Regions from separate parts of the Caloranaerobacter longqiensis genome, predicted to be linked through region 1. Evidence: riboswitches for the same ligand, from Rfam matches in the RefSeq annotation. Region 1 holds a riboswitch; each other region holds the start of a gene.

Region 1 (3,491 bases):
TAGATACCTCATTTACTTATCCTTTTTCACTGCAACATATATATTAAAAATTAAACCAATAATCAATATATACATAACAAAATCATTAATATAATATTGAGAATACCCAATTATTTTTGTCCCAAAGAGATTCACTGCCATATCTTTTAGCTTTTCACTCTCTAAAACTAATCCAATACTATAATTCAACCTGCTTACATAAAATATTTTTAATAGGATAACAGCAATAAATAAAACCGCATTAACTATTGAAACTCTCTTTAACACTATCTTTCCCACTCCTAAATATCCAAAACTTTTTCAACTCGTCCAAATTTACATCCATTATATAACAAACTTTTGAGGGTATCAATACCATTTATGTTATCATTTTTCGAATCCTTCTTCAAATTTCATTATATTATGCCATATTAATGTAATATATGTTTCAAAAAAGTAGCATGTTATTATATAATTAATTAAAAAATAGTTTTCACATAGTCTATCATGCCTTCGTTTTATAATTTAATTACTTTTTAACAAATCAAACAACATAAAATTTAAAGGTGATTGCATGCTATGTTAGGTATAAAATTTATAGATAGAAACTTAATACTAACTATAATAGCCTTAATTCCAGTATTTGATATGATATATGGTATAATAAATGCAAAAAAAATAATGCTAACTCTTAGAGAAGAAGTCAAAAATGAGCATAGAGAGGAATATGAAGAATATATTAGAAATTTTATACATCTAATATCTACTATTTCTTTTATTATAATAGATAATACAGTTTTAAGACTATTAATTGCTATTGTTTACTTATTGATAGGATTTATATATGCTGTTGTATACTTTAAAATTAGTGAAAAGAAAAATGAAAAAATCCTTTTTGTGATTTTAGCAACTATCTATTTAGGAATATTTTTAGTCGCAATAGTATAAACATTCAGCAGGAAATAAGGAGACAATTCTCCTGTTTCCTTTTAGATACACTAGAACCATCCCCCTGTATCCTTCTGTTCCCTTGTTTCCTTTGAAATTCATTAAATTTATATAATATAAAATATATTTAAAATCATATCTTTTTATGATATGATAGGTTATGTAAAATAGAATATAGGAGAAAAAATAGGTTTTTATATTAAAAGGGAAATCGGTGCAAATCCGATACAGCCACCGCTACTGTGAGTGGTTACGAAATCAATATATAAGCCACTGGGTTGACTGGGAAAGCATTGAGAGTAGGATAATCCACGAGTCAGGAGACCTGCCTATTTTTTTTTACGAGAAGTAAACCTTCGGTGGGAAGGGGTACTTTTATTTGTTATGTTTAAAATAGCAAAATAAAGCCCATACCTTAAAGAAGGTTATGGGCTTTTTTCATATTAACTTCATAAAAATCAAGGTGATACTATGGCAGAAAACAAAATCGTAAACAAAAATGTAATATTAATCTTATTTTATTATTTTAACTATAATAAGTTTTTTTATAAGCGTAGGCAATGGAGCAGTAAAAATTTCACCTATATTTATTAAGAAGAAAAGAAGGTGTTAGATGATTGGAATTAGAGCTGAAGGACTTTGTGTTAACTATGGAAAGAAAGAAATATTAAAAGAAGTCAATTTAAAAGTTAATGACGGGGAACTAGTTTCAATAATAAGACCTAATAGTTCGGGAAAATCAACTCTTCTTAAAGCATTATCAAGATGTTTAAAACCATCTAAAGGTAATATATATTTGGACAATGAAGATATTTATTCTATTAATACTAAAAAAATAGCCCAAAAGCTAGCAATTTTACCTCAAATTAAAAATATTTCAGCAGATGTAACAGTAGAAAATCTCGTATCATATGGCAGATATCCGCATCTTGGCTTTAGAAAAAGACTTCTCAAAGAGGACAAAGAGATAGTAGACTGGGCTATAGAAAAAACTGGGCTTCAAAAATTAAGAAAAAGATTTGTACCAAGATAAAAGAGATGTAATTTGAAAACTTAATATGTATCTTAATGGAAAAAATAATTCAAGAAGATCCTGATTTTATTTTTGTTCAAACTATGGGCAGTGATAAAGAAAAGATATTTAAAAAATTAAAAAGCGATGTAGAATCTAATCCAGCTTGGGCATCATTAACAGCCGTAAAAAATAATAGATACATAATCCTTCCAAAAGATTTATATCTATACAAACCTAATGATAGATATGCAGAAGCATATGAAAAATTAGCGAAAATTCTTTACCCTGAAGTATTTAACAAAGAACAAAATCTTCATTTTAAATAAATTAAGGCAAATTTTGTTGAAATCCATTACGGAAATTATATTCAAAATTATCTATAATTTAATAAGGAATACAATTTCCTATGGATTATAAAAAATTTCAGCTGCACAAAGCTAAATTTCAATTTTAAAAATTGAAACTTAGCTTTATTTTATTCATATTTGCAAACATTTTGGATACAACAGAACCATCACTTTGTTTCTTTCCCTTTGTTTTCAACTTCCCTTTTTTTCAATTTAAACTATTTTATTGTTTGCTATCTCTTTTTTTCATGCTATATATTTTTTATTAAGTAAAATACTAATAATGAATGGATTTTAAATGATAGTCGATAGTTAATAGATTAATAACTACCAACCAAAAATCAGATGTTTTGGTAAAATTAAGTATTTAATAGCGAATTACGAAAAGCCAATAAATCTAAATCGGAGGTATTGCCATGGCAAATTTTAATTCTAAGCTAGATTATAGAACTCTCTCATTAATCGAAGAACAATTAAGACAAGAAAAACTACTATATAAAAAATACTTAAATTATGCAGAAATGTGTTATGATAGCGAGCTTAAAAACTTATGCTACAACGCTAGTAAGAGACATAAGAAAAATTATAAGAAAGTACTTAGCTATTTAGTTGATAGCCGATAAAAAAATTTAAAATATAAAATTAGTCGATGGTCAACAGTCAGTAGATTAGCTGGATATCGTATAAAATTAGGTACTAGTTACTTGATACTAGAATTAGAAAACAAAGCAAGAAAAAATTAGGTACTAGGTACTAAGCACATAATATTTAAAATTTAGAATTTAAAATTTAAAATTTAAAATTCATATGGTCAGGAGGCATACCTCATGTATATTATTAACAATTTATCAGAAAAAGAAATATTAAATGACTTAGTATTGTCGGAAAAGGAATTAGCAATTTCTTATAATAATACAATTGTTGAATCAACTTGCCCATTTTTAAGGAAAATACTATCTGAATGTCTAAACGATATTCAAGATATTCAATATACAATATATAATATAATGGATGAAAGAGGATGGAATAGAAGCCGTCTAGTAAATAAATCAGATTTACTTAATACAGTAGAAAAATTTCAATCTATACAATAAATAAAAACCTCCGGTTTTTTACCGGAGGTTTTTTATTACATCATTGGCATTCCGCCACCCATTCCCATGTTGTCTTTTTCTTCTTCCTTATCTGCTACTACAGTAGGT
Region 2 (9,411 bases), on a different contig from region 1:
ATAGTTTAAAATTAAATAAAGCATAGTTTCTAACTTTAAAAAGTGTTAGAAACTATGCTCATCTATATTTTATTTAAAATCTATATCTAGAAGATAATATTAGTAACACAAAATAGTTCTACTACATCCTGATAGAAATAAAAAGGAAACAAAAAACCGTCCCCTTGTATCTTTATACTGGTATCCCGGCTTCAGCGAACGTAATCATTTCATTATTCATATACGTAGCTGCCTCAATTAAATTTAAAGCAAGTACTGCCCCCGTTCCTTCTCCAAGTCTCATATCCATGTAAAGCATTGGTTTTAGTCCAAGAAACTCTGCTGCATATACTGCTCCCTTTTCCTTCGATGCATGGGAAGGTATAAGAAAATTTTTAGTTTTAGGCTCTATAGTACATGCTATAAGAGCAGCTGCCAGAGAAATAAATCCATCTATCACTACCGGCACCCTATTAGCTGCTCCCGCAAGCATCACTCCAGCCATTCCGCCTATTTCAAGCCCTCCAACTTTAGCAAGAACATCTATCCCATCCTTCGGATTAGGATTATTTATTTCTATAGCTCTCTTCACTACTCCAGCTTTATATTCAAGTCTTTCTACTGGAAAATTAGCTCCTATTCCCGTTACTTCAAAAGGATCATATCCACATATAACCGAAACAATCGCCGCACTTGGAGTGGTATTACATATTCCCATTTCTCCAGTTGCCAAAATATTTTTTCCTTTTTTAATCTGTTCTTCAGCAACTTGTATTCCAACTTCTAAAGATTTTATGGCTTCCTCTCTACTCATAGCAGGCCCTTTAGCCATATTATCTGTTCCATACTTTACTTTCCTACTTATTATTCCAATCTCATCTATATCTACCTTCACACCTATATCTACAGGTACTACATCAGCTCTAGCTTGTTTCGCTAATGCACAAACTCCTGTTACCCCTCTTGCCATATTTCTAGTTTGAATTTCTGTTACTTCCTGCGGAAATACTACAACTCCTTCTTCAAAAACGCCGTGGTCTGCTGCCATAACTATAACCACTTTTTTATCTACCTTTGGATAAAGTTCCCCCGTTATTCCTGCAAGCTGAATGACTATCTCCTCCAATCTTCCTAAACTCCCGGGCGGTTTAATAAGATTATCCACCCTTTCTTTTGCCTTTGCCATAGCTTCCTTATCGAGTTCTCCAATTTTACTAATAGTTTGTTTTAATAAATCCATATTTTGTCCCCCTTCTTTTCTATATTTATTTTCTTATAACTAAAAAAGTTCATAGTTTATTTGTGCATGACAAACAAACCATGAACTTTACCATCATCCATGAGTTTTATGTAAATTATAGGCAGGTCTCCTGGCTCAGGTTCAACACCTTTAAACGCCTTCCCAGATTAATATCCAGTGGCATCATGTTTAAAGGCTCACCTTCACAGTGGCGGGTCCGCTGGAGATTTCCACTCCATTCCCTATTCTCCCTAAACGGGCACCTATAATTTTTATATTAATTTGTATACTAAAAGGATATATTCTATGTATTTCAAAAAATTCCTGCTAAATACTAATAAATTTTTCTATTTTTATCTATTCTACTTTAGATTTATGTCCCTAAAGAGGATTTTTGTTTTTTTATGTAGAAATAAATGGGTATATATTTTATATATTAAACGGTTTACAATTGGACAAACAACACAACAGAGTTAGGAGGAGTGGGAATGAAAATACATTTTTATGGAGCTGCTGAAATTGTAACAGGTTCTAATCACTTAATTACAACAGATAAATACAAAATTTTAATCGACTGTGGTATGTTCCAAGGTAGTGAAGAACTAGAAAAACTAAATTACAAGGATTTTGAATATAATCCTTCTGAAATTGATTTTGTTTTGCTTAGTCATGCTCATATAGACCATAGTGGTAGAATTCCAAAATTAGTAAAGGAAGGCTTTAAAGGTAAAATAATTTGTACAAAAGCTACTTATGATTTATGTAAAATCATGCTATTAGATAGTGGTCATATACAAGAATCAGATACAAAATGGCTTAACAGGAAACGTATACGTGCCGGTAAAGCTCCTATTAACCCTCTATATACGGTAGAAGATGCTAATATAAGTTTAAACTACTTTAAACCTGTTTTATATAATCAAAAAATTAATCTAAACGAAAATATCCAAGTCAGATTTAGAGATGCTGGTCATCTGCTTGGTTCTTCAATAATAGAATTATGGATTACAGAAAAAAACAAAACAGTGAAAATAGTTTATTCTGGCGACTTAGGAATGAAAAACAAACCTATACTAAGAGACCCAGAACTTATAGAAGAAGCAGACTATTTAATTATAGAATCAACATATGGCGATAGATTACATGAAAGCGTTGCTGAAAGGACTAATAAATTAATAGAAATAATAGATAAAACCGTATCTAGAGGCGGTACAGTTATTATACCTTCGTTTGCTGTAGGAAGAACTCAAGAATTAATCTATGAATTAAACAATTATTATGAGAATTTAGACATCATGGAAACATATAAAAAAATACCTATCTATGTTGACAGTCCAATGGCAGTTTCAGCTACTCAAGTTTTTAAAGACAATCCATATTGTTTTGATGATGAAACCAAAAAACTCATACTAAGCGGAGATAATCCGTTTGAATTTGAAAATCTTTATTTTATTAACGACCAAAAAGAATCTATGAGACTAAACGAATATAATTATCCAAAAGTCATTATTTCAGCTAGTGGAATGTGTACTGCTGGTAGAATTAGGCATCATCTTAAGCATAATCTTTGGAAAAAAGAAAATAGTGTTATATTTGTAGGTTATCAAGCAGAAGGTACTTTAGGCAGAATGCTCAAAGATGGTGCAAAAAAAGTCAAAATATTAGGAGAAGAAATAAGCGTTTTAGCAGAAATATATAGTATTGAAGGTTTCTCTGGCCACGCTGATCAAAAAGGTCTAATGGATTGGTTAAAAGGTTTCAAAAAATTCCCCGAAAAAGTCTTTGTAGTTCACGGTGAAGAGCAATCAGCCAAAAAATTAGCAGAATTAATTAAAGAAACCTACAAAGTCGATACTATCATACCAAATATGGGATATATTTATGAATTTAAAGACAATGAAGCAAAAGTTTATCATGGTGAAATATTAGAACCTCTTAAAAAGAAAGAAAACATTAAAAAAGAACTACAAGAAGTATATAATCAGTTTGAAGTTTTAATTGCTAATACTGAAAAAATTATTGATGAAGAGATATTGAAAAAAGATTATGATAAATTGAAAAATAAACTTATAGAATTACAGCAGAAATTACTAGATATCAGTATTCTTTTAGGAGATTAATATGTATGTTTATATTCAAACTATGTTTAAAAAAATAGTTTTTTGATAATATTATGATAAAATTAAAAAAATATATATGGAGGGATAATATGTCAAAAATAATTTTAGGTCTGCAAATTGACAATCGTTTCGAGGAAGTATCTGAAGTACAAAAAATATTGACTGATTACGGATGTATTATTAAAACTAGATTAGGTCTACATCAACAAGCAGAAGATAATAATAACTGTACAGAAAAAGGATTAATACTACTTGAATTAATTAATAATTGTGGTGATAAATGTAATGAATTAGAAGAAAAATTAAGTGCGATAAATGGCGTTGTAGTTAGAAAAATGGATTTCTCTTATTAATCTTATATCAATCAAACCTTCTATTAGTCAAGCTAATAGAAGGTTTTTTCTTTTTGTGATTCAAATCACTGAATTATTTTTAAATTTTGGGTATATTATAATTAAAGAAAGACAATAGGATGGTTAGTTATGGATAATCAAATGTTTTGTTATCAATGTGAACAAACAGCAGGTGGAAAAGGTTGTGTTAAAATAGGTGTTTGTGGAAAAGACCCAGAAGTTGCAGCTCTACAAGACTTACTTATTTACTTACTAAAAGGAATAGGTTTTTATGGGCAGAAAGCATTAGAAAAAGGCAAAAAAATTGATGAAGAAATTCATAAGTTTGTTATGGATGCAATGTTTGCTACTTTAACTAATGTTAACTTTGATGCCGAAAGATTTGTTGAATATATTAAGAAAGCTGCTGAAGTAAAAGAAAATCTTAAAGAATTAGCTGGAGATATTGAAGGACCTATTCCAGACGCTGCAAGTTACAAAGTACCTTCAACAAAAGAAGAAATGATAAATGATGCAAAAAAAGTTGGAATAATGGCTGATGAAGACTTAGATCAAGATATTCGTTCACTTAGAGAACTACTTATTTATGGTTTAAAAGGAATGGCTGCATATGCACACCATGCTTATGTTTTAGGTAAAACTGATGAGACTGTAAATAATTTCTTCTATAAAGGACTAGCTGCTACTTTAAATGATAATTTAACTATAGATGATTTATTTAATCTAAATATGGAATTAGGTCAAGTTAACTTCAAGTGTATGGAATTATTAGATAGTGCTAATACTGGTGCCTATGGTAATCCTGAACCAACTGAAGTATTAATAACTAAGAAAAAAGGACCTTTCATAATAGTTTCTGGTCACGACTTAAAAGATTTAAAAGAACTTCTTGAGCAAACAGAAGGTAAAGGTATAAATATTTATACTCACGGAGAAATGTTACCAGCTCATGCATATCCTGAACTTAAAAAATATCCGCATTTAGTTGGTAACTACGGTGGTGCATGGCAAGACCAACAAAAAGAATTCGATAACATACCTGGTGCAATATTAATGACAACAAACTGTTTACAAAAACCTAGAGACAGCTATAAAGACAGAATTTTTACTACTAGCATAGTAGGTTGGCCAGATGTAGCTCATATAGAAGAAGTAAATGGTAAAAAAGATTTTACACCTTTAATAGAAAAAGCTTTAGAGCTTGGTGGTTGGCAAGAAGACGAAGAAGAAAAGAAAATTTTAGTAGGATTTGGACATAATACGGTATTAAGCCTATCTGATAAAATTATTGAGGCTGTAAAAAAAGGTGATATCAGACACTTCTTCTTAATAGGTGGATGTGATGGTGCTAGACCAGGAAGAAATTATTATACTGAATTTGCTGAAAAAACACCAAAGGATACAATAATTTTAACATTAGCTTGTGGAAAATATAGATTTAATAAAAAAGACTTTGGTAAAATTGGAGAATTCCCAAGATTATTGGATGTAGGTCAATGTAATGACGCTTATTCAGCTATAAAAATAGCAGTTGCTCTTGCAGATGCTTTTGAATGTGATGTAAATGAACTACCTCTATCAATGATACTATCATGGTATGAGCAAAAAGCAGTATGTATTCTTCTTACATTATTATCATTAAATATCAAAAATATTTATCTTGGACCAACTTTACCAGCATTCATTTCACCAAACGTATTACAAGTATTAGTTGATAAGTTCAATATAAAACCTATTTCAAATGCAGAAGCTGATATGAAAGAAATATTAGGCTAAATAAAAAGGCTATCTCTATCGAGATAGCCTTTTTATTTAGAAGTTATAGTTTTAATTGGTAAAAAAATATCAAATTTTGTACCAGTTCCTGGTTTGCTAGAAACTTCAATATATCCATCATGTTCATCAATAATTCTATGAGTTATAGCTAATCCAAGCCCAGTTCCAGTATCTTTAGTTGTATAAAATGGTTCAAATATTTTTTCAAGTTCATTTCTTTGTATACCTGTGCCATTATCTTCAAATGACACCTTAACCCAACCATCTTTTATATTTAAACTTATGTTTAAATAACCTCCTTCAGGCATTGCTTGCACAGAATTGAATATAACATTTATAAAAGCTTGTTTTATTTTTTCTGAATCTATTAATATTTCTATGTCTACTTCAGACGTATAAATAATTTTAACATCATGTTGTTGAGCATACTTTTTAGTAAGCATAATTACTTCTTTTATAAGTTTATCTATGCTTTGGTTTTTAATCTGATTTACATTAGGTTTAGCAAAATCCAACAATCCTTTAATTACCATATTAGCTCTATCTACTTCATGAACTATAATTTCAAGCCCCTCTTTTATTTCAGCATCTTCTATATCTTTAATTACAGTCTGAGATATAGTCTTTATAATCCCTAATGGATTCCTTATTTCATGAGCAATACCAGACGCAAGTTGTCCAACTGCTGATAGTTTTTCTGCTCTTCTCACTTGATTTTCCAATTTCCTAATCTCCGAGATGTCCTCAAGTACAATAACAACTCCCTCTATTTTATTTAGAATATTATGCAATGGATAAGCAAATAATTTTACATAAATATTAGTTTTATCTTTTGAATTACACTTAGTAACGATATTCACTTTTTTATCAAAAGCCAGTACATCTTTTAGTATTTTTTCAATTTTATCATACTCTGTAAATAGAATATCTAATCCTTTCCCTATACATGTTTCATCTAAATCTAACAATTTTCTTCCTTCTTTATTTATCAATTGTATTTTTAAATCTTTATCAACTGCTATAAGAACATTAGTTATACTATCTAATATATTTTGAGTAAAATTTTCAAGATCGGTCAATTTTCTAATTTGTATCTCCAATATCTTTTTCTTTTTAAAATCTGCTTCAACTAAAAATCCAGTAACCGTGCCTATAAAAACAAACATAATTATTTCTAAAAAATGATTTAAAATAGACATATTTATTTTCTCTAATGATAATATCTCTGGAAAGATTAAAGGCGTAACATATAAAATAGAAACTATTACTGATGTAAATAGACCTCCCTTTAATCTGAATTTAAATGAAGAAATTATTATAGGAATATAAAACAATCTCCTGTGAAAATCGTGTATATCCCATCTAGCTGGTATAATTGAATAGTGAAGCATTGTTATAATCACAATACTTATACTAATAAAAATAATATCCATTATTTCTTTTTTATTAAATCTCTTCATTTTAATTCTCCTTTAATAGAACAAAATCTTCGATTTAAAATAAATTATAAAGATGATTTTACCTATATCTATAAACGGAATTTATATTCAAAATTATTCACAATTTAACAAGGTATATAACGACTCTGGCATGTAAGCATGCCAGACAAAGTTTCAATAAAATCAACATTAATTTTTTTATTAAATATAAGATTTTATTATAATTCCCTATGGATTATAAAAAATATCTCTAATAGTTATTATAATACATAAACTTTATAATTCCCTAACAAAATAAAAAGGACAGACTTATAATCTATCCTCAAACTGTTAATAAACTTTATAATTAAAATTATAGAAATAAAAGCAAATGCACGGCAAAAATTTAGTATAAAAACTAAACCAAACTTTAAATTTCGTAAACTTTACTTGAAATCTAACCCAAACTATTTAACCAAACTTTTGAAATTTACCTCTTCTTTGGTCCAAATAAAAACTCTTTCCTCTGCACCTGCTACATCTGTCATAATAATTTTTAAATACTCTGTATTATTGTCAATTAGACTTTGTCCGTTAACTTTACTAGGAACAATTAATTTACCAAAAACATGATGTCCTTCAGGTATACCTACAGGAAGCCACTCTATATTTTCACTAACTTCTAGCCCTTTATCATTTTTTAATACTATTTTCTGTTCTAAGTTATTTTCAGAAATATTATAAGTATGAGTATTTAAAAATACATCAAATACCAGATTTTCTTTTAAATTTTCATTATCTAAAAATAAATTTAGAAAAACAACATCTACATAAACATCATTCTGAAAATCAGTTCTAATATATTTTATATTTTCATCAGAGTATATTTCTTCATAATAACTATTTTCAGATATTTGCTCCTCATCTATTATTTGATCCTCTACTTGAGTATAATCTGCTTTATCGTTATTATTTATATCTTCTATATAAATATTTTCTTCATCAATTTCTATATCAGTTTCTTGATTGTCTTGTTCTGTTATTTCTTGATTATCTTCTTTTATCACTTCATTATATTCATCTTTATCCGTTTTATCCTGATATTTTTTATCTAATATATTAATTGAACTTTCATCAGAAGTTTTTTCTTCATTTTCCATATCTAAATCTTCTACTTCGCTGTTCTTATCTATGTTCTTATCTATGTTTTTATCATTATACTCTTTATTATCGTCTAATTTCTTATCCTGTTGAATAAGTGTCTGTTCGACTTTCTCAATTTTTGTTCGAGAAGTCTCATTATTTGTTCTACTGGAAGATTTCTTATCTATATAAATAAACGAAGATGCAATAATTATTATTGTAATTATTATACTTAGTGCCCTTGCCATGTCTACCTCCCATACTAACCATTATTTTCATATAATTTATAATATTCTACTATTAATTGATCTAATCCAACACTTAATTTATATATGATTTCATAATCTTCTTGATTTTTAATAGCTTTATTTAGTTTTTCTCTTAATATAGATATTCTATATATTAAATACACAATATCCATCTCCACTTTTACGCCATATCTTATAGAATAAAATTTTCTTTTAATGTGATTTTATTCACCGATTTTATAAAAGTGTTGCATATAACACAAGTACTGTATTATTTAGTATTACAAAATTATTTCATTCTAATAAACTTTTCTTCACACTCTCTACTACAGAAATAATATGTGCGGCCATTAATAGTTCTTCTTATTGAGTCAGTTTTACTAACATACATACCACATACAGGGTCTTTAGCTGTTTCTAATGAATTCATATGATTTTCTTTATGCATAGTATGACCATTACTTTTATGTTGCATATGTCTTTCATGAGAATGTCCTCCACAACAACCTCCACCCATTCTCATCATATAAATCATTAATACTACAAATCCTATAGCTAATAATATATTCATAACTAATTCCTCCTTTAATTTTATATTCAAATAATATTGCAATTTATATGCCAGTTTTATAATTTCTAATTTAAAATAATAAAATTTATATCTGAAGATTGTTAACAAAACCCCTGCAAATATTTAATATATGCAGGGATTTTGTCAACAATTTAAGAGCTCCTGTAAAAGGAGCTCTATATTACTCTATTGATACAGCTTCATAACCTGCTTCTTCAACTGCTTTTATTAATTTAGAGTCATCCACTTCATGTGCTAACTCTACTACTGCTTTTTTCTCTGCAACATCAACATTAGCAGCTTTAACTCCGCATACACTTTCTAGTTCTTTCTTTACACGACCTGCACAATGCCCACAAGTCATCCCTTCAATAACAATTGTTTTCTTCATATTAACCCCTCCTAAATTTTTATTTATTTTTAGCTGGCTTAAAGCCTTTCAATCTTAAAGCATTTGATAATACTGAAACTGAACTAAGCGACATAGCAGCTGCTGCAAACATTGGATTTAATTTGGGTCCTCCAAATATATATAGCAATCCTGCTGCTATTGGTATACCTGC
Region 3 (9,411 bases), on a different contig from region 1:
ATATGTAGTTTCAGATGGTAAGGTACTTTTGAAAGATGAAAGATATGATTTTTATTGGGGGCCTATTGGCTTTTTTAATTATCCATTCCAATTTTCGCTTTTACAGGTATATTTGCCGTATTTGATTAAAAATCTATTAACTAGATTTTTAATAATGATGTGGCTTCCATCTTTATTTATGTTTATCGGAATCAAATTAAAAAGGAGACGTAGTTCGGTTTAATTTATAAAAAAGTAAATTATTTGTGTATTTAATAGGGAGATGTTAAGATTGAGAAGAATAGTGAAAATAGTTTTATTAGTAATAATTATAATATTTTTAATAAAACTTTCTAATAGACCTTTAGTCATATACTTTGATTATTATGATCCGAGTTCACTATTCGATGGAGAATTAGTAAAAGAAGTATATTCTCCTAATAAACAATATATTGCTAAAGCATATATAATCGAAGGGAAAAAGGAATTGACTATTAAAGTAGAGCTAGTGAACACTAAGACGAAAAAGATTAAAGTAATATATTGGAGTTGGGATGAAGGAAGCGATCCTATTATTAAGTGGTTAGATGATGAATATATTTTAATAAATGGAAGGAAGATGAATGTAAAAACCAATGTTTTTTATAAAAAAGTCGATCCAGACGATAAATATAAAGAAACCTCTCATATGTAAGCATATGAGGGGTTTTTTGATATAATATCAATTAAGAATTGATAAAATTAATATTGAATAGGGGAGATTAGAATGAAAAAAAGATGCGGTTGGGTAAATGATGATCCAATATATATAAAATATCATGATGAAGAATGGGGGATACCTATCCATGACGATAGAAAACTATTTGAATTCCTAGTATTAGAAATGTTTCAAGCAGGTCTTAGTTGGATTACAATACTCAAAAAAAGAGAAAATTTTAGAAAAGCATTTGATAATTTTGATCCTGTGAAAATATCAAAATATGAAGAAAATAAGATTGAAAAGCTAATGGAGAATAAGGGTATTATTAGGAATAGAAAGAAGATTGAAGCAGTGATTAATAATGCTAAAGCTTTTTTAAAAATTCAGCAGGAATTTGGAAGTTTTGATAAATATTTATGGCAGTTTGTTGACAATAAGCCGATAGTAAATTCATGGGCAGATGACTCTTTAATACCTTCTAAAACAAAGTTATCTGAAAAGATAAGCAAGGATATGAAGAAAAGAGGTTTTATTTTTTTTGGACCTACAATTTGTTATGCTTATATGCAAGCAGTAGGAATGGTAAATGACCATACTAAAGATTGTTTTAGATATAAAGAAATAATTGAGAGATATTAGTTTGTTGACAAAGTAAATTATTTATGAAAATAACACTCATGCGAAAAAATTTAGAAAAAACTTAAGGCTCAAATTTTTAGAAAATCCTAACGCGTTGGGTGAGTCGTCCTGACTCTGAAAGCTAGCTTAATTTAATTATTTTAATTTTAAATATGATTTTCGTAATGGATTTCAACAAAATTTACATTGTAATTAATTTAGAGAATTTTGTTTAAAATTTTCACCTAGTTTTTTTACTAAATTCTTTCAAGCATTCGCTTTTATTTTCATAGATATTTTAAAAAATAAGTTTGTCAACGATCTGATATTAGTTTGTTATATAATTGTATTATAAGTTGTAGGAAATTATTATTTAATAGGAGTGTCTATATGAAGAGGATAGATGAAAGAGATACAATGTTCGCGAGGATGAACTATAAAAAAGGTACGCCTCAGTATGAAGATTATTATAAAAGAAATAAAGACAAAAAGGAAATAGATGATGATATTAGGAATAGACCTCAAATATGTGGAGAAGGTACAGCTACTTATAGTCCAGTAAATTCGCCAATTGCAGTAGCAAACTTCAGATTTCTGGGAGATATAATGAATTATGTGGAAGGAGAAATTAATCCCGTTAAAGTTGAAGTTAATGCTGAGAATATGACAAAAAGGATAAAGGGATTAGCTAAGTATTATGGAGCTAAGCTAGTTGGAATAGCAAAAATGAAAGAATATCATTATTATAGTCATAGAGGTAGACAAGATGATGTATATGGTCAAGAAGTAGAAGCTAAACATCCTTATGGAATAGTTTTTGCAGTTGAAATGGATAAAAATATGATTAATAGAGCACCTCAAGTATCTGAAGTGATAGAAACATCAAAAGCGTATGTAGATGCAGCTATAATAGGAATGCTTTTATCTTATTATATTAGGGAATTAGGTTACGATGCAAGAAACCATATGGATGGTAACTATTTAGTCGTAGCTCCACTTGTAGCAAGAGATGCAGGAATTGGCGACATAGGAAGAAAGGGAATAATAATAACGAGAGAGTACGGTTCAAGGGTTAGATTAGGGGTAGTTACTACAGATATGCCATTAGTACCCGATAAGAGAATAGATTTTGGCTTAGAGGAATTTTGTAAGATATGTAAAAGATGTGTAAGAACATGTCCGGGCAGAGCAATTCCTTCAGGTGATCCAGTAGAGATAGATGGAGTAAAGAGGTGGCAGATAAAACAGGAAGATTGTTATAGGATGTGGAGAAGTCTAGGTACTGATTGTGGAATATGTATAAGTAGTTGTCCGTTTAGTCAAGGTATAGACCTAGAATTAATAGATAAAATAAAAGATTCAAAGGAAATAATCGATAAGGTATTAAAAGAACATGATGAAAAATATGGTATAAGACCATATATAAAAGACCCACCAGAGTGGCTTTAATTTGAATAAAATTTTGGATTTAAATAAATTATAAAAATGATTTTGTTCTAATTTTTTATGGATTATAAAAAGTTTAAAAATTTTGTTTTTTTTTAATATTCATTGACAAGTTGCAATTAGTTTAATAAAATGTGATTGGAAATAGAATACGGAGCTCTATGGTGCTTATGATAGATGTCATAAGCTTAAAAGGGAAGTTCGGTGGAAGTCCGACGCGGTCCCGCCACTGTGACGAGGAACACAGTTACACAAATGCCACTGTTTCTTTTAATAGAAATGGGAAGGCAGTAACTGTGTAATGATCCGGAGCCAGGAGACCTGCCATAGGGAACAATACCGTTTTTACCCACGAGGATGGGGAGGTATTATGAGTAGTATAGGCCGATTTATGCTATTTTAGAGGCGGTTATTTATTGCCATAATACACCTTATTCCCAAGTGGGAATAGGGTGTTTTTTCGTTCGAAAGGGGAGATAAAATGGATTTAGATGTTACAAAGTTTATAACTAATCCTTTTGTGTTGATGTTCGCTTCGGTTTTTTTGGGGCAATTATTAGGTAAAGTTAATTTTGGCAGATTTAAACTCGGCAGTTCTGGAGGATTGTTTACTGGACTTATACTAGGATGGTTTATATATAAGAATTATGCACTGCCGTATAAAGGTTTAGAACAGATGCCAGCATATGCTAAAACAATATTAAAACAAGGAGTGATTTCAAGAGATTTTTTCTTATTTACTCTTATATTGTTTGTAGCGGCTGTGGGACTTTTGGCTTCAAAAGATTTGGACAAAGTGTTGAAGAAATATGGGGTTAAGTTTATAATTTTAGGAATTATTATTACATTTACAGGGGCATTTGTTACTTATATTATGACTTTGATAAGTAAAGGACAAAATTTATTTGCCATTTCTGGGGTGTATACAGGGGCTTTAACAAGTTCTCCAGGTTTGGCTGCTGCACTTGAATCTGTTTCTATTTATGGTAAGGAAGCAGAAAGTATGGTTGGATTTGGCTATGCGATTGGCTATATACCAGGTGTTCTTATTGTTATTTTAGCTATGCAGTTTATGCCATTAATTTTTGGAATAGATATTAATAAAGAAAAAGAGGAATTTTTTAAAGAAATGTATTCATCTAAAGAAGAGAGTATTAAAGACAGAGAAGTACAATTTGATTTGATAGCGTTTGTTTTTGTATGTTTATTTGGTGTATTTATTGGGAATTTAAAAATATATTTGGGACCTACAATAAATTATTTTAGTTTAGGTACAACAGGTGGAGTTTTAATATCGTCCCTATTGCTTGGCTATATAGGTAAAATAGGCTTTTTAAATTTCAGAATGAATAGCAAGGTATTGAGTGTAATACGTGAATTGGCACTTTCTTTTTTCTTAACTATAGTGGGATTAAGATATGGATATTCTGCTTTAACATCGCTTACAGGTTCAGGGCTATATTTAGCCTTAATAGCATTAATTTGCGGTTTTTCTTCGATATTTGCTGGCTTTATTATAGGAAGATATGCATTCAAAATAAATTGGATTGTTTTGTCGGGGGCACTTTGTGGAGGTATGACGAGTACTCCGGGGTTAGGGGCTGCTATAGATGCTACAAATTGTGATGATGTAGCTGCTGGCTATGGAGCAACTTATCCATTTGCACTTTTAGGTATGATTATCTTTACTATTATATTGTATAAACTTCCAATTTAATTTTAATGAATTAGTAAGGAGGGGTGGGTATGCTTGATGATAGAATCAGAAATAAAGAATTATTAAGCAGGATAATGTCTGCAAAAGAGGCTGCTATGTTAATTAAAGATGGAATGAATATTGGTACGAGTGGTTTTACTCCATCTGGTTACCCTAAAGCAGTTCCATTAGCATTGGCTAAAAGAGTTAAAGAAACAGGTGAAAAAATAAGAATAGGTTTACTAACAGGAGCATCTGTAGGGGACGAATTAGATGGTGAGCTTTCTAGGGCTGGAATTATCGCAAAGAGATTGCCATATCAGACTAATGAAAGTATACGAGATTATACTAATAGCGGTGGTTGTGAATTTTTAGATATGCATTTGAGTCATGTACCCCAATATGCGAAATATGGATTTCTAGGGAAAATAGACATTGCAATAATCGAAGCTGTTGCAATAACAGAAGAAGGGCATATAATACCTTCTACATCTATCGGTTGTTCACCTACATTTGTGCAAATGGCTGAAAAAGTGATTGTTGAGATTAATACAAGTCAACCTCTTGATTTAGAAGGTATGGCTGATATATATATTCCCAATGATCCACCTAACAGAAAACCGATACCTATTGAAAGGGTAGATCAAAGAATTGGAACTCCATATATTCCATGTGGTTTAGATAAAATAGCAGCGATTGTAATAACAGATATTATAGATAATGTTAGACCTTTAGCCCCGATTGATGATATTTCAGAGAAGATATCAGGATATCTTATAGACTTTTTAGAACATGAAGTGAAAGTAGGCAGACTTCCACAAAATTTATTACCTTTGCAATCAGGTGTTGGAAGTGTAGCAAATGCAGTTTTAGCTGGGCTTTTGAAATCAAATTTTGAAAATTTAGTCTGTTATACAGAAGTAATTCAAGATTCAATGCTTGACCTTCTTGATTCAGGAAAGGTATTATTTGCTTCAGGTACTTCTATAACTCCTTCTAAAGAAGGGCTTGTAAGATTTAAAGAAAGGATTAAATCATATAAAGATAAAATAATTCTAAGACCTCAGGAAATAAGCAATAATCCAGAAGTAATAAGGAGATTGGGTGTAATAGCGATGAATACTGCCATAGAGGCTGATATTTATGGGAATATTAATTCTACAAACATATTTGGTTCAAGAATGATGAATGGTATAGGTGGTTCTGGTGATTTTACTAGAAATGCATATATTTCTATTTTTACAACTCCATCTACTGCTAAAAATGGAGCTATATCTTCAATAGTTCCTATGGTTTCACATCATGACCATACAGAGCATGATGTGATGGTAATAATTACAGAGCAAGGAGTAGCAGATTTAAGAGGCTTAAGTCCAAAGGAGCGTGCTAAAGTTATAATAGAAAATTGTGCACATCCTGATTTTAAACCAATGCTTAAAGATTATTTTAAAAGAGCACAATCTGGCAAATATAAACATATTCCACATATACTAAGTGAAGCATTATCATGGCATGATAGATTTTTGAAAACAGGTACAATGAAAATATAATAACTTTGGAGTTGAGGTGATGTTATGAGAAATATATTAAAGGATTATATCATAATAAGTATAGGAATTATTATTGTAGCTTTTGCATTAAGTTTTTTTCTTGTGCCAGCAGACTTGGCGGTTGGTGGAATTACAGGACTTGCAATGGTAATTAAGAGTATATTTCCTTCAGTATCTATTGGAGCTTTAATGTTTATTATGAATTTAATATTATTTGTTGTAGCATTTTTGCTAATAGGTAGTCAATTTGGAGCAAAAACGATATATGCTAGTTTTGGACTTTCAGGAGCCATGTGGGTTTTTGAAAAATATTTCACTATAAATGGACCAGTAACAGATGATATATTATTAAACTTGTTTTATGGTATTCTTATCCAGGGAATAGGTATGGCGATAATATTTTATCAAAATGCTTCAACTGGTGGTACTGATATTATAGCTAAAATATTAAACAAATTTTTCTCGATAGATATAGGTAAATCACTATTAATGGCTGATTTTGTAGTTACACTGTTAGCTGTACTTACTTTTGGAACTAAACTAGGATTATATGCTTTATTAGGAGTAATAATGAATGGATTTGTTATAGATAATGTAATAGAAGGGCTTAATGTTAAAATGAATGTTACAGTAATAAGCTCAGTTCCTGAAAAGATAAAGAGGTTTATAACAGAAGAGCTTGGAAGAGGAGCTACAATTTATTATGCAGAGGGTGCATATACGAATAAAACTAGACCTGTTATAATGGCTGTTATGAATAAAAAAGAATTTATCAGATTAAAAAGCTATATAAAGAAAATTGATAATAAAGCATTTGTTACAGTATCTACAGTACATGAAGTATTAGGTGAAGGGTTTAATATGTTTGAATAAGGGAAACCTCCTCTTAAAATAACAAATTAAGAGGAGGTTTTATAATATTAGTTAGCAACTTTAAAGAGTATTAAAATGCTGGTATAACTCCTCCATTATACTCTTTTTCAATAAACTTCTTAACTTCTTCTGATTGAAGAGCTTTAATTAGTGCTTTTAATTTTGGATTGTTTTCTTCTCCTTTTCTAACAGCTACAATATTTGCGTAAGGAGAATCACCATCTTCAAGTAAAATAGCATCTTTTGTAGGTATAAGACCTGCCTCTAAGGCGTAATTTCCATTAATTACAGCACCGTCAACATCTTTAAGCACTCTTGGCAGTTGAGCTGCTTCTAAGGATTTAAACACAAATCTTTTTGGATTTTCAATTATATCTTTTTCTGTAGCTTCAAGACCTGCATTTTCTTTAAGTTTTATAAGCCCATTTTTTTCAAGAAGTATAAGAGCTCTGCCGCAGTTTGTAGGATCGTTTGGGATAGCAATAACTGCACCCTCTTTTAATTCTTCTACTGATTTTACTTTTTCTGAATATAGTCCAAGTGGCTCAACATGTACTGCTCCTATAGATACAATATCTATATTGTTCTTTTTAGCAAAGCTATTCATATATGGTACATGTTGAAAGAAGTTTGCGTCAATTTCTTTTTCTGCTAAGGCTAAGTTTGGTTTTACATAGTCTGTAAATTCAATAATTTGTAAATCTATACCTTGTTCTTTAAGTTTATTTTTTACTACTTTAAGTATTTGTGCATGAGGTACTGGAGTAGCCCCGACTTTTAGTACGTTTTTATCTTCTTTTGAAGATTGACAACCACTAAGAATAACACCACCTAATATAGAAACAATTAGTAATAGAATTAAAGATTTTTTCATATTTATTCCTCCTTATCTTTTTTTATTAATACTCAATGCAATTTTATTGCCTATTGCTTGTACTCCCTGTACAAGTAGAATAATTATTATTACAGAAGCAATCATTACATCGGTTTCAAAACGGTAAAGTCCATAACGTATCGCTAAATCTCCTAAACCACCTCCTCCAATGGCACCAGCCATAGCTGAATAGCCAATTAAATTTATAATTGTTAAAGTGATACCAAGCACTAATGAAGGTAAAGCCTCGGGAATGAGTACTTTAAAAATAATCTGTGGGATTGTAGCTCCCATTGCTAAAGCTGTTTCTATAATTCCACTATCTACTTCCTTTAAGGAACTCTCGATTATCCTTGCTACAAAAGGAGCAGCCGCAATTGCTAAGGGTACAATGCTTGCTGTAGTTCCGATAGAAGTTCCTACAAGGAGACGTGATAGAGGGAAAACTAGAATCATTAATATAATAAAAGGAAAAGAACGACTTACATTTATCACAGTTCCCAGTATTGAGTTAAGTATAGGTTTTTCCCAAATACCGTTTTTTTCTGTAACTACCAGTAAAATACCTAGAGGAAAACCAAGGATTAGAGCAAATATTGTTGAAGCTGCTACCATGTATATTGTTTCCCATAGAGAAGGCAAAAGTAATTCTATCAAATTATCCATTCCATACTACCTCCAATCCTATTTTCTCTTTTTTAAGCCATTTAATTGCATTTTCTATTTCTTCATTTTTTCCATGGAGTTGTATAAGCAGAGTTCCTGTATTTGTTGTTTGTAATTCATTTATATTACCTGATAAAATGTTTATATCTATTGAAAAATGTCTAATTAATTGAGATATAATAGGCTTTTTTACAATTTCTCCTAAAAATTTTAATCGAATAACCTTGGAACCAGAAACCTTAGGAAAACAAATTTCTTCTTTATTATGTTGAATGTGTGAAATAAAAGCTTTAGCAATCTTTGTTTTAGGATTTGTAAATACTGTTTCAACTGTATCTAATTCGATTATTTCTCCATTTTCAATAATTGCAACTCTATCGCAAATATCACGAATTACCTCCATTTGATGTGTAATGAGAACAATTGTCAAACCAAATTTACTTTGAATTTCTTTAAGAAGTTTCAAAATAGATTTCGTAGTCTTAGGGTCAAGTGCAGAAGTTGCTTCATCACACAGTAAAATATCTGGTTGATTAGCAAGAGCACGAGCTATGGCAACTCTTTGTTTTTGTCCTCCGCTTAATTGGGAAGGATAGGCATTTTTTTTATCTGAGAGTTCTACTAAAGATAGCAGATTTTCTACTCTTTCTTTAATCTGTTTCTTGCTGTAGCCTGAAATTTCAAGAGGAAAAGCTACATTTTCAAAAACTGTCCTTGAATTAAGGAGATTAAAATGTTGAAAAATCATTCCAATACTTTTTCTTATTTCTCTGAGTTCATGTTTATTTAAAAGTGTTATATCTTTTTTATTAATAAAAATATTTCCACTTGTGGGTTTCTCAAGGAGATTTATACAGCGAATAAGAGTAGACTTTCCAGCTCCACTTAGACCTATGATTCCAAATATTTCACCTTTTTTGATTTCTAAATTGATATTTTTTAAAGCATGTACTTTTTCATTTTTATTTTCATATATTTTGTTGAGATTTTGAATTACAATCAATTACTT
Region 4 (9,411 bases), on a different contig from region 1:
TAAGAAAATGAGTAGGCCTATGAACTAAATTTTCTATTCCAAGCTTAGTTATTACATAATCTACTCTCCTCTTAACTTCATTAATCGGTATATTTAAATTCATAATACCAAAGGAAATCTCTTCATATACACTTGAAGAAAAAAGTTGAGCATCAGAATCCTGAAAAACTATTCCAACCTTACTTCTTAAATACTTTAGATTTTTTTTATCATATACAACTTCTTTGCCTTCAAAATATATTTTCCCATAATCTGGCTTGTATAGCCCATTCAAATGAAAAAATAAAGTAGTTTTGCCTGCTCCATTTGGACCTAAAATACCTATTTTTTTACCCTTTTCAATATTAATATTTAAACCCTTAAGTGCATAAGTCCCATCAGGATACTTATAGTGTATTTTTTCACAGGAAATTATTATATTCTTCAATATACTTTCCTCCATTAACTTTAATTGTTTAGAAGAATGCTATAACTATAGTAAATGTAAAATATATGGAAATCAAAATCTTATTTTTAAATGAATATTCATATTCCTCTTCTAAAACGTTAATCTCACCATCATATCCCCTTGAAATCATTGAAAGGAACAACATTCTATGAATGTGAAACGATTTTATAAATACATTACTTATAAGTTTACCTAATGAATAATATCCTCTTTTAATACTGCTATATCCTAACCTACAAAGTTGTGAATTTTTTATATTACTCGCGGTATCTAACAAAACAAATATAAACCTATATATTATCATGAATATTTCAACAAAAGTTTTAGGTAACTTCATTCGCCTTAAAACCCATATTATATCGTTAATTGGAGTAGTAAGAGATATAAAATAAAGACAATTTATTGAAGCAAAAACTCTAAAAAATAGATGTATTCCTGTATTTAATCCCTCTTTTCTTAATCCAATATAAAGGGATTTAATTTTTATAAAATAATCTAAAACTTCATAAGTTCTAGAAAAATCGATTGCAATTGCTAAAAAACTAATAATTAAAAATGGAAGTGGAATAAATAAAATTTTAAGATAATATTTTACTGGTATTTTGGCTATTACTAAAATACTAAATGAAAAAGTAATAATCACAAAAATATATAGAAATAATGATTTAGATATAATGCATGTAAATAATGGAAAAAGTCCAAAAAGAACTTTTTCCATAGGATGAATTTTTCTAATATTATTCATATATGAATATTTATCTATCAAAATCATTTAATCTACCATTCTCCTTCTTTTCCCCATGTAGTAACCAAAGAAATAGAAAATAAATCCACTTCCTATAGCTGCTTGAAGAGCAAATAATAAACTTTCTATTTCTCCACTTGGAGGCTCCCAAATACTATTAAACCATGGTTCATAATCCGGATCTAATGTACTTATATATTCTTCAGCTAAACCATCAGCTCCACCAAATTCTGCATCTTTTTTTACTACAAGAGGAATAATAGTAAGTATTATAACAATAAAGATAATTAACAAATTTCTTTTAAACATCATTTCTCCCCCCTTATTGCAGCCAGTTGTTGAAGTTCATCCTTATTATATTGAGTTAGTAAATTGTATACGACTACAGTTAAAAATCCTTCACTTATTGCTAAAGGTATTTGTGTAACTGCAAATATACCTAAAAATTTAGTTACAGAAGCAATAACTCCACCAATTTCAGATGGAAAAGCAACTCCAAGCTGTATTGACGTAACAATATATGTAACTAAATCTCCTATTGCTGCTGCAAGAAAAATACTTAAACTTTTTGATTTTTTACCTTTACTAAATAATTTATATATTCCATATGCAGCTATTGGACCAGCAATTCCCATTGAAAATACATTTGCTCCTAATGTAGTTATTCCCCCATGTGCAAGTAAAAGCGCTTGAAATATCAAGACTATTAGAGCTAGTACACTTGCTATCATAGGCCCAAATAATATAGCACCAAGACCTACTCCGGTAGGATGAGAACAACTTCCTGTAACAGATGGGATTTTTAATGATGAGAGTACGAATACAAAAGCACCGCATAATCCTAACAACATTTTCATATTAATATCATCTTTACATATTTTATTCATTCTCCTTATGCCAATTAATATAAATGGAATTGAAACTATAAACCAAATAATAGTCCATTTAACTGGTAAAAACCCTTCCATTATGTGCATTGCATATACATTATTTGGTGTTAGAAAATATAAAAAGTAAATAGATAAGAATAAAAATATTTTTTTGTTTTTCATATTTTTTCCCCCTTTTTATGTATTTCATATTTTTTAAATAAAAAGTTACATATACCATAATTATTTATGATATATATATTTTGTAAAAAAACAAAACCTTGCAACAGCATGCAAGGTTTTTCGCTAAATAGACATAATAAAAGACACACTAGGGAACACAAGTGCATCTTTTACTATCAATAATAACGCACACACTTCCCTCCGAAGCTGTTGCTAAAGTTTTAAGGCAGGTTTCCTGGCTCGCGCTTCATCCTACTCCCTTGCCTTCCCTGGTTTTACCAAGTGGCATAATAAGGTTTCGTCTTCGCTCACAGTAGCGGGGGCTGCGTCGGATTTTCACCGAACTTCCCTTTTAACTTCTTTAAATAAAGAAGCACCTTAAAACTTCAATATTAAGTTTTTCTTCAATTTCTATTATAAAAATAATAATAGAAATTGTCAATAAAATATAATTTTGCCCCTATTTGTAATATGTATAAGATTATAAGGTTGTAAAAAAAATATTAAAGCTATTCTTATTGATTTTTTCATACTTTAATAATCACTTGCCAATCTTTAAATAATTATCTCAATATCTACATGTCCTAAACTTGCCGCTACATATAAAGGCGTCTGTCCATAATCATCCTGTGCCTCTAAATCCCCACTATTTAAATCGCTCACACTTTAACCCTCCATTTTGTATTTGTAATATTGTAAGTATTCTATCATTCTTTCCTCACTAAGAGCATGGTTAACCTTAACTATACCGTTTTATACTTCAATACGCTAAAGTGGGCTATCTTTTCAATAAGCCCGCTAAAATTATCAAAAACATCTAAAAATTATTTCAATACTAGATACTATCTCTTTTAGTTTTTTATCCTCTATAACATATTCTCCAACTTCTTCAATATCTTCGTATAATTTCTCCGTCTCATAGTTATACTTTTCCATTATTGATATTTTACCTTCTGGATGTGTTATACAATATTCCTTACCCTTATATCTAAACTCTATTTCTCCTCCTCGCTTTAAGTTGTCGTAAAACTCATCTAATGTATTAAATTTATTTTGCATAACATATCTCCTCTTTAGTTATTGTAATTATTCTGATTTAAATTCAATTCTTTCCCACAATTTACGTCCTTTTTCTGTCATTTCAAACCAATAATCCTCAATCTCTTTATTATCATAAGATAATTTAATAAAGTAATCATTGCTACTGCCATTAGGATATGTTATATATATCAATGACTTATCAAGTAATTCATTTAAGCATTTTTTAACCTTTTTTCTACTAAACTCTATATTAAAATAGGATAGCAAGTGTTCAATTTGTTCGATGTTTTCTCCATCATCTGCTAATGTATTCAAAATTTCAAATAAAAGTTTATCCTTCATCATAATTAAGCTTTCCTCTCTTGTCTGCTATTACTTCTAATATACCTTTTATTAATTTTAAACTTACATAAATCTATGTTCATTGTATACAAAACCGCTTTTACATGTCAATACCATTAATGCAACTTTTTACCGACGTTTTTCTGCAATTTTCGTCATATTATGTTAAATCAACCTAAAAAAATAATAGCTCCATATCGAGCTAATCATAATTTTGATATTCATAAAATTATAAAAATGTTCAGCTTTTTGTGTCTAAAATACTCTGTTTTTTATCTAAGATTAGGAAAGTTTAATTGTCTTAAAGCTTCATAAGCTATAATTGCCACAGAATTTGATAAATTCAAAGATCTTGCATGCTCATTATCCAGCATTGGTATTCGCATACATCTATCTATATTCTGTTTAAGCAACTCCTCTGGTAATCCAGCCGTTTCTTTTCCAAACACAAGAAAACACCCATCAAAAAACTTCATGTCTGTATAACTTTTTTTCGCTTTTGTAGTTGCATAAAAAAACTTCTCTTTTCCATATTTTTCTAATAATTCATCAAAACTATCATAATAATGTATATCTAAAATATGCCAATAATCTAATCCTGCTCTTTTTAAATATTTATTATCTAGCGAAAAACCTAATGGCCTAACTAAATGCAATGATGTACCTGTAGCTGCACAGGTTCTAGCAATATTCCCTGTATTTTGTGGAATTTCAGGTTCAACTAAAACAATATTTAAAGCCATAAAAAAACCCCCTTATAAATTTTTATCATCATTATCTTTTAATATAATATTAACCTCTATTGTATCATTTCCTGCTTTAAATGGAATACAGTATATAACTTCATCGCTTACTATATATTTTATATCTTGCCCATATATCAACGCTGGTATAGACAAATCAATTGCAATTCCTGTATTATAAATATCTGAAATAGCATTACAAATTAACATATTATTCATATCACATAATATTTTTACACAAGAAGCATCTAATTCAGCAATAGGAATATCATTTAAAATGCTCGATACAATCTTTTTAGATATTGACTCAGAGAGTTTTATTATAATCTGTCCTTTTAAATTACCAGATAAACCGGTAATTATCCCTATATCATCTTTTAACTCAACCTCTTTTTTTATATAAGGTTCTTCAATTTCCACAAATAATCTTATTGCCTGGGAAAATATTTCTTGCCCTGATTTTATCAAGGCACTTATTATAATATCATCCATATGTCCACTCCTTCAACCTAATTTAATACTATTATTGATTACTATATATAATTTTTATTCTATTTTTTGAATTATAAAATTAGTCGATAGTCAATAAAATAATAACTATTGACTATCGACTATCAACTATTAAAATATTAATTCTTTTAAAGCTTTATATACACCGTCATTATCATTTGTATCCGTAATTATATCAGCCTTCTTTTTTACTTCTTCTTCTGCGTTGCCCATAGCTATACCACAGCCTGCAAATTCTATCATTGATAAATCGTTATAATTATCCCCAATAGCTATCACTTCACTACTTTTAATATTTAATATATTACATAACTTTTCTAGTGCTTTACCTTTAGATACACCTTTATTCATTATATCAAAACTAGCTTTCCATGAACTTACAATTTCGATGTTCTTATTCTTACTAAGTATATTCTTTACATAATTTAATTTATCTGAATCATTATCCATTATAACAAATTTATAAATCTTAGGTTTTCTCTCTTCAAATAATTTCTGGGCATCATCAATTAATTGTATATTAATTCTGTCCCCTGATTTCTGTTTTTTATTCCAATTATAGTATTTTAAAGAATTATAGTTTAATTCTTTTGTATAAAATGTATCATTATCATAAAAATGAAAATACATATTATTGTCTTCTAATACTTTAATTATTTCTCTACAGTCAACAGGATTTATAGGATTTTCATAAAGCACATTATTCCTATGATATTCACAAATATATGCTCCATTACAAGCTATTATTGGAGTTACGATTCCCAATAACTTTGCATAAAATCTTGCAGATGTGAATATTCTGCCGGTTGAGATAACTACTTGTATTCCTTTTTCTGTAGCAATTTTTAATGCATTCTTATTTTTCTCTGAAATTTCATTATTACTATCCAATAAAGTTCCATCCATATCTACTGCTATCAATTTATAATTCATGCATATCCCCTTCTCTATTTTAATTTTTTTAAAAAATCTTATTCACTAATCAAGATAATCATAATCATTATACTAAATTATTTCATAATTTTTTCGATGTTAAAGGTATTAAATATGGACTATTAGTATATAAATTTTCGGTAATAACAACATTTAAATTATACGCCATTTCTATATTTTCATATGTAATTACTTCTTTAGGTTTCCCAATACTAATTATTTCACCTTTATTGAGTAAAATCATTTTACTGCTATATCTAGCCGCTAAATTTATATCATGTATAACAATTACTATAGTCATATTTTTTTCTGTATTTAATTTTTTTAGCAGAGAGAGAATCTCTATCTGATGGTTTATATCTAAATGCGAAGTAGGTTCATCTAAAAGCATAATTTCAGGCTCTTGAGCTAAAGCTCTAGCAATAATTACTCTTTGCCTCTCTCCGCCACTAATTTGGTTAATACTCTTATCTTTTAAATGCAGAGTATCTGTAAGTTTTAGCGAATCTTTTACTATTTGAAAATCTTTATAACTTTCACTTTGAAATCGACCTAAATATGGATTTCTCCCCATAACAACTACGTCAAATACTGAAAAATCATAAGCAATATTCGTATCTTGCGGAACTATAGCTACTTTTTTTGCTAGCTCCTTTGCCTTATATTCTCTTATTTCTTTTCCATCTATTTTAATAGAACCTCTACTCGGTTTATATATAGAAATCATATTCTTTAATAGCGTCGACTTCCCTGAACCATTAGGACCTATTATGCTGACAAATTCTCCTTTTTCTATTTTAAAATTAATATCCCTTAAAACCAAATTATCTCCATAACTAAAATAAAGGGATTCAACTTCAATAGCCATCTCCATCTATTTCACTCCTGAGTAATAAGTCTTTTTATTCTTTAACAAAAGATATAGAAAAAAAGGAGCCCCAAACATAGCTGTAATAATACCTACAGGCACTTCTGTTGGTGATATTATAGTTCTCGCTATAGTGTCTGCAAATATCATAAATATTCCTCCGACTAATGCAGAAGAAGGCAACAAAATCCTATGGTCAGGCCCTATAACAAGTCTTATTATATGCGGTATTATTAAACCAACAAAACCAATAATACCACTTACCGAAACTACCATTGCTGTCATAAAAGCACATATAACTAAAATAGTTAATTTTACTCTTTCTACCTCTATTCCCATACTTCGTGCAGATTCTTCTCCCGTAAGCATAACATTCAAATCCCTTGAAAAGAAATTTAATATTGCTATTGAAAGCAGAACAGGTATTGTAATTGGAATTAATTCGTCCCATCCTTTTGAAGAAAAACTGCCCAAAGTCCAAAATATTATCCTATTCACGTCTTTTGTATGTATAACCATCAGAAAAGACATAATAGCCGTAAAAAGCTGTCCAACGGCTATCCCAGATAATAAAAGCGTATTTATTGGAACCTTGTTCTTTACCTTTGAAATAAAATAAACTATAAAAGTAGAAATCATAGCTCCTAAAAAAGCACCAATCGAAACGCTCGAAAGTTTTAATAAACCAATATTAAATCCCGAAATAATTATTATAGAAGCACCTAAAGCTGCTCCTGATGATATCCCAATAACATATGGATCAGCCATAGGATTTTTAAACATTCCTTGAAAAGCAGCCCCAACACTTGAAAGGGCTGCTCCTACTAATACACCTAATAATACTCTAGGCAATCTAACTTTTAAAATAATGATAAAATGAGATTGTGGTATTTTATCTATGTCTACATAACTGCCAATATAAGGCAATCTTGAAATTACTATCTTAACTGTTTCCGATACACTTATATTAGCAGTACCTATTGTAGCAAATACACAGATACTTATTACCAATACAATAAATAATATTAAAAACACTATACTTCTCTTACATTTAATTTTAGATATAAACTCCATATACATCACTACTCTATCTTATTTAAATGCTTCTGGATGTATTTTTCTTGCTATCAATTCTAATCCATCTACTATTCTAGGTCCTGGTCTTGATATTATATCAGGGTCTAATATATAAACTCTATCATTCTTGATAGCATTTATATTCTCATATCCAGCTCTTGATTTTATACTATCTACCGTTTTGTTCTCTCCATATTTTGGTACCAAATATACATCTGGATTTCTTTCAATAAGCTGTTCTAAATCAAACTGAGGATATTTCCCTTTTGCATCTTTGGCAATGTTTTCTCCACCTGCTAAATTAATAAGCTCATCAATGAAAGAACCTGGACCTGCTGTCATTAACGGTTTATCCTGCAATTCATAAAATACTTTCACTTTTTCTTTCCCTGAAACTTTTGATAACACAAAATCTCTTTTTGCCATCATATCAACTATAGTCATTTTAGCAGCTCTTCGTCTATTAGTTATTTTGCCTAATTCATCAATCAAATTAATTACATCATCTATAGACTCTGGCTCATAACTTAATACTTTAATACCAGCTTCTTTTAATCTCTTATTAACTTCTTCTTTACCCTGTCCATACTGTATTACTAAATCTGGAGCTAGTTCTATTATTTTTTCAACATTTACATTAAAAGAATCTCCAACTTTTTCTTTACTTTTTGCCTCTTCTGGATAATTACAATAATTTGTTACACCTACTACTCTGTTACCTAAACCTATTGCAAATAAGATTTCAGTATGACTAGGTGCTAGAGACACTATTCTTAATGGCTCTTTTTCTATTGTAACTTTATTTCCGAAATCATCTTCTACTTCTATTGGATAAATTGCACCAACTTTATTAGATTCATTTATCTCACTCTTATTATCAATATTTTCTTCTTTCTTTTTAATACAACCCGTAAATGCTCCCATAATTAATATTAAAGATAATAATAAGACTAATACTTTAGTAAATTTACTTTTAATCACTTTATCCCCTCCGTTTATTATCTAATACTCAATTCCTTTCCTCGCTGGTATGCCCTTTTCAAAAGGATGCTTAATCATCTTCATTTCACTAACTAAATCTGCTCTATCAAGTATAGCTTTAGGAACATTCCTTCCTGTTAATATGATTTCCATATTTTCAGGTTTCATGTCTAAAATATGTAGAACTCTATCTATTGAAACTAATTTATTACTTATAACGCCCATAACTTCATCCAAAATAAGAATATCGCAATCATTTTTCCTAATTGTCTCTTCAATAAAATCAAAAGCATAACTAATTTTTTTCTTTAATTCTTCTTTTTCAGCTTCATTCATATTCCAGAAAAACTTTTTTGATTTATCAAATCTATATATTTCAAAATTCCCATTAAACTTTTTCGTACTAAATAATTCTCCGGAATCACGTCCTTTTAAAAACTGTACCATTTTTACTTTGTAACCATATCCAACAGCTCTCAATCCTAGCCCTAATGCCGCTGTAGTTTTCCCCTTACCATCACCTGTATAAACTTGAATTAATCCTTTATCCATTTTCCCTACCCCCTTAAAATCTTGATAAAACATAAAAATATCAACCCTATCAAATGAACAATAGGGTTTTTGAATCCACAATATGATAATATCAAATTGTATTTATTTCTTCAAATTAT

The links. Region 1 has a riboswitch for cobalamin ahead of AB4Y15_RS09965 (ABC transporter ATP-binding protein). Riboswitches for the same ligand answer to the same signal wherever they lie in the genome.
Region 2: another riboswitch for cobalamin. It lies ahead of cobT (nicotinate-nucleotide--dimethylbenzimidazole phosphoribosyltransferase); the one in region 1 lies ahead of AB4Y15_RS09965 (ABC transporter ATP-binding protein).
Region 3: another riboswitch for cobalamin. It lies ahead of AB4Y15_RS07225 (aspartate-alanine antiporter-like transporter); the one in region 1 lies ahead of AB4Y15_RS09965 (ABC transporter ATP-binding protein).
Region 4: another riboswitch for cobalamin. It lies ahead of AB4Y15_RS04865 (energy-coupling factor ABC transporter permease); the one in region 1 lies ahead of AB4Y15_RS09965 (ABC transporter ATP-binding protein).

The regions. Positions count from the first base shown of each region.
Region 1 is NZ_JBFWFX010000012.1:3,531-7,021, reverse strand. It holds gene AB4Y15_RS09975 (hypothetical protein) at 13-279, opposite strand; gene AB4Y15_RS09970 (hypothetical protein) at 559-927, shown strand; cobalamin riboswitch at 1,099-1,274, shown strand; gene AB4Y15_RS09965 (ABC transporter ATP-binding protein) at 1,541-1,960, shown strand; gene AB4Y15_RS09960 (ABC transporter substrate-binding protein) at 1,996-2,268, shown strand; gene AB4Y15_RS09955 (hypothetical protein) at 2,706-2,912, shown strand; gene AB4Y15_RS09950 (spore coat protein) at 3,117-3,383, shown strand.
Region 2 is NZ_JBFWFX010000010.1:75,384-84,794, reverse strand. It holds gene cobT (nicotinate-nucleotide--dimethylbenzimidazole phosphoribosyltransferase) at 173-1,219, opposite strand; cobalamin riboswitch at 1,323-1,501, opposite strand; gene AB4Y15_RS09545 (MBL fold metallo-hydrolase RNA specificity domain-containing protein) at 1,708-3,339, shown strand; gene AB4Y15_RS09540 (CPF_0552 family protein) at 3,429-3,692, shown strand; gene hcp (hydroxylamine reductase) at 3,822-5,468, shown strand; gene AB4Y15_RS09530 (two-component system sensor histidine kinase NtrB) at 5,501-6,928, opposite strand; gene AB4Y15_RS09525 (hypothetical protein) at 7,354-8,277, opposite strand; gene AB4Y15_RS09520 (Spo0E family sporulation regulatory protein-aspartic acid phosphatase) at 8,292-8,450, opposite strand; gene AB4Y15_RS09515 (YHS domain-containing protein) at 8,567-8,848, opposite strand; gene AB4Y15_RS09510 (heavy-metal-associated domain-containing protein) at 9,030-9,239, opposite strand; gene AB4Y15_RS09505 (heavy metal translocating P-type ATPase) at 9,259-9,411, opposite strand, start outside.
Region 3 is NZ_JBFWFX010000006.1:99,581-108,991, reverse strand. It holds gene AB4Y15_RS07245 (hypothetical protein) at 1-223, shown strand, start outside; gene AB4Y15_RS07240 (DUF5412 family protein) at 272-673, shown strand; gene AB4Y15_RS07235 (DNA-3-methyladenine glycosylase I) at 746-1,318, shown strand; gene AB4Y15_RS07230 (4Fe-4S dicluster domain-containing protein) at 1,688-2,746, shown strand; cobalamin riboswitch at 2,889-3,086, shown strand; gene AB4Y15_RS07225 (aspartate-alanine antiporter-like transporter) at 3,225-4,460, shown strand; gene scpC (succinyl-CoA:acetate CoA-transferase ScpC) at 4,490-5,989, shown strand; gene AB4Y15_RS07215 (YitT family protein) at 6,014-6,862, shown strand; gene AB4Y15_RS07210 (MetQ/NlpA family ABC transporter substrate-binding protein) at 6,933-7,736, opposite strand; gene AB4Y15_RS07205 (methionine ABC transporter permease) at 7,749-8,402, opposite strand; gene AB4Y15_RS07200 (methionine ABC transporter ATP-binding protein) at 8,395-9,405, opposite strand.
Region 4 is NZ_JBFWFX010000004.1:25,278-34,688, reverse strand. It holds gene AB4Y15_RS04880 (energy-coupling factor ABC transporter ATP-binding protein) at 1-427, opposite strand, end outside; gene cbiQ (cobalt ECF transporter T component CbiQ) at 456-1,193, opposite strand; gene AB4Y15_RS04870 (energy-coupling factor ABC transporter substrate-binding protein) at 1,221-1,502, opposite strand; gene AB4Y15_RS04865 (energy-coupling factor ABC transporter permease) at 1,502-2,245, opposite strand; cobalamin riboswitch at 2,454-2,641, opposite strand; gene AB4Y15_RS04860 (hypothetical protein) at 3,053-3,304, opposite strand; gene AB4Y15_RS04855 (hypothetical protein) at 3,332-3,628, opposite strand; gene trmL (tRNA (uridine(34)/cytosine(34)/5-carboxymethylaminomethyluridine(34)-2'-O)-methyltransferase TrmL) at 3,901-4,371, opposite strand; gene AB4Y15_RS04845 (chemotaxis protein CheX) at 4,384-4,863, opposite strand; gene AB4Y15_RS04840 (Cof-type HAD-IIB family hydrolase) at 4,993-5,814, opposite strand; gene AB4Y15_RS04835 (heme ABC transporter ATP-binding protein) at 5,897-6,688, opposite strand; gene AB4Y15_RS04830 (FecCD family ABC transporter permease) at 6,689-7,756, opposite strand; gene AB4Y15_RS04825 (ABC transporter substrate-binding protein) at 7,775-8,740, opposite strand; gene AB4Y15_RS04820 (cob(I)yrinic acid a,c-diamide adenosyltransferase) at 8,762-9,292, opposite strand.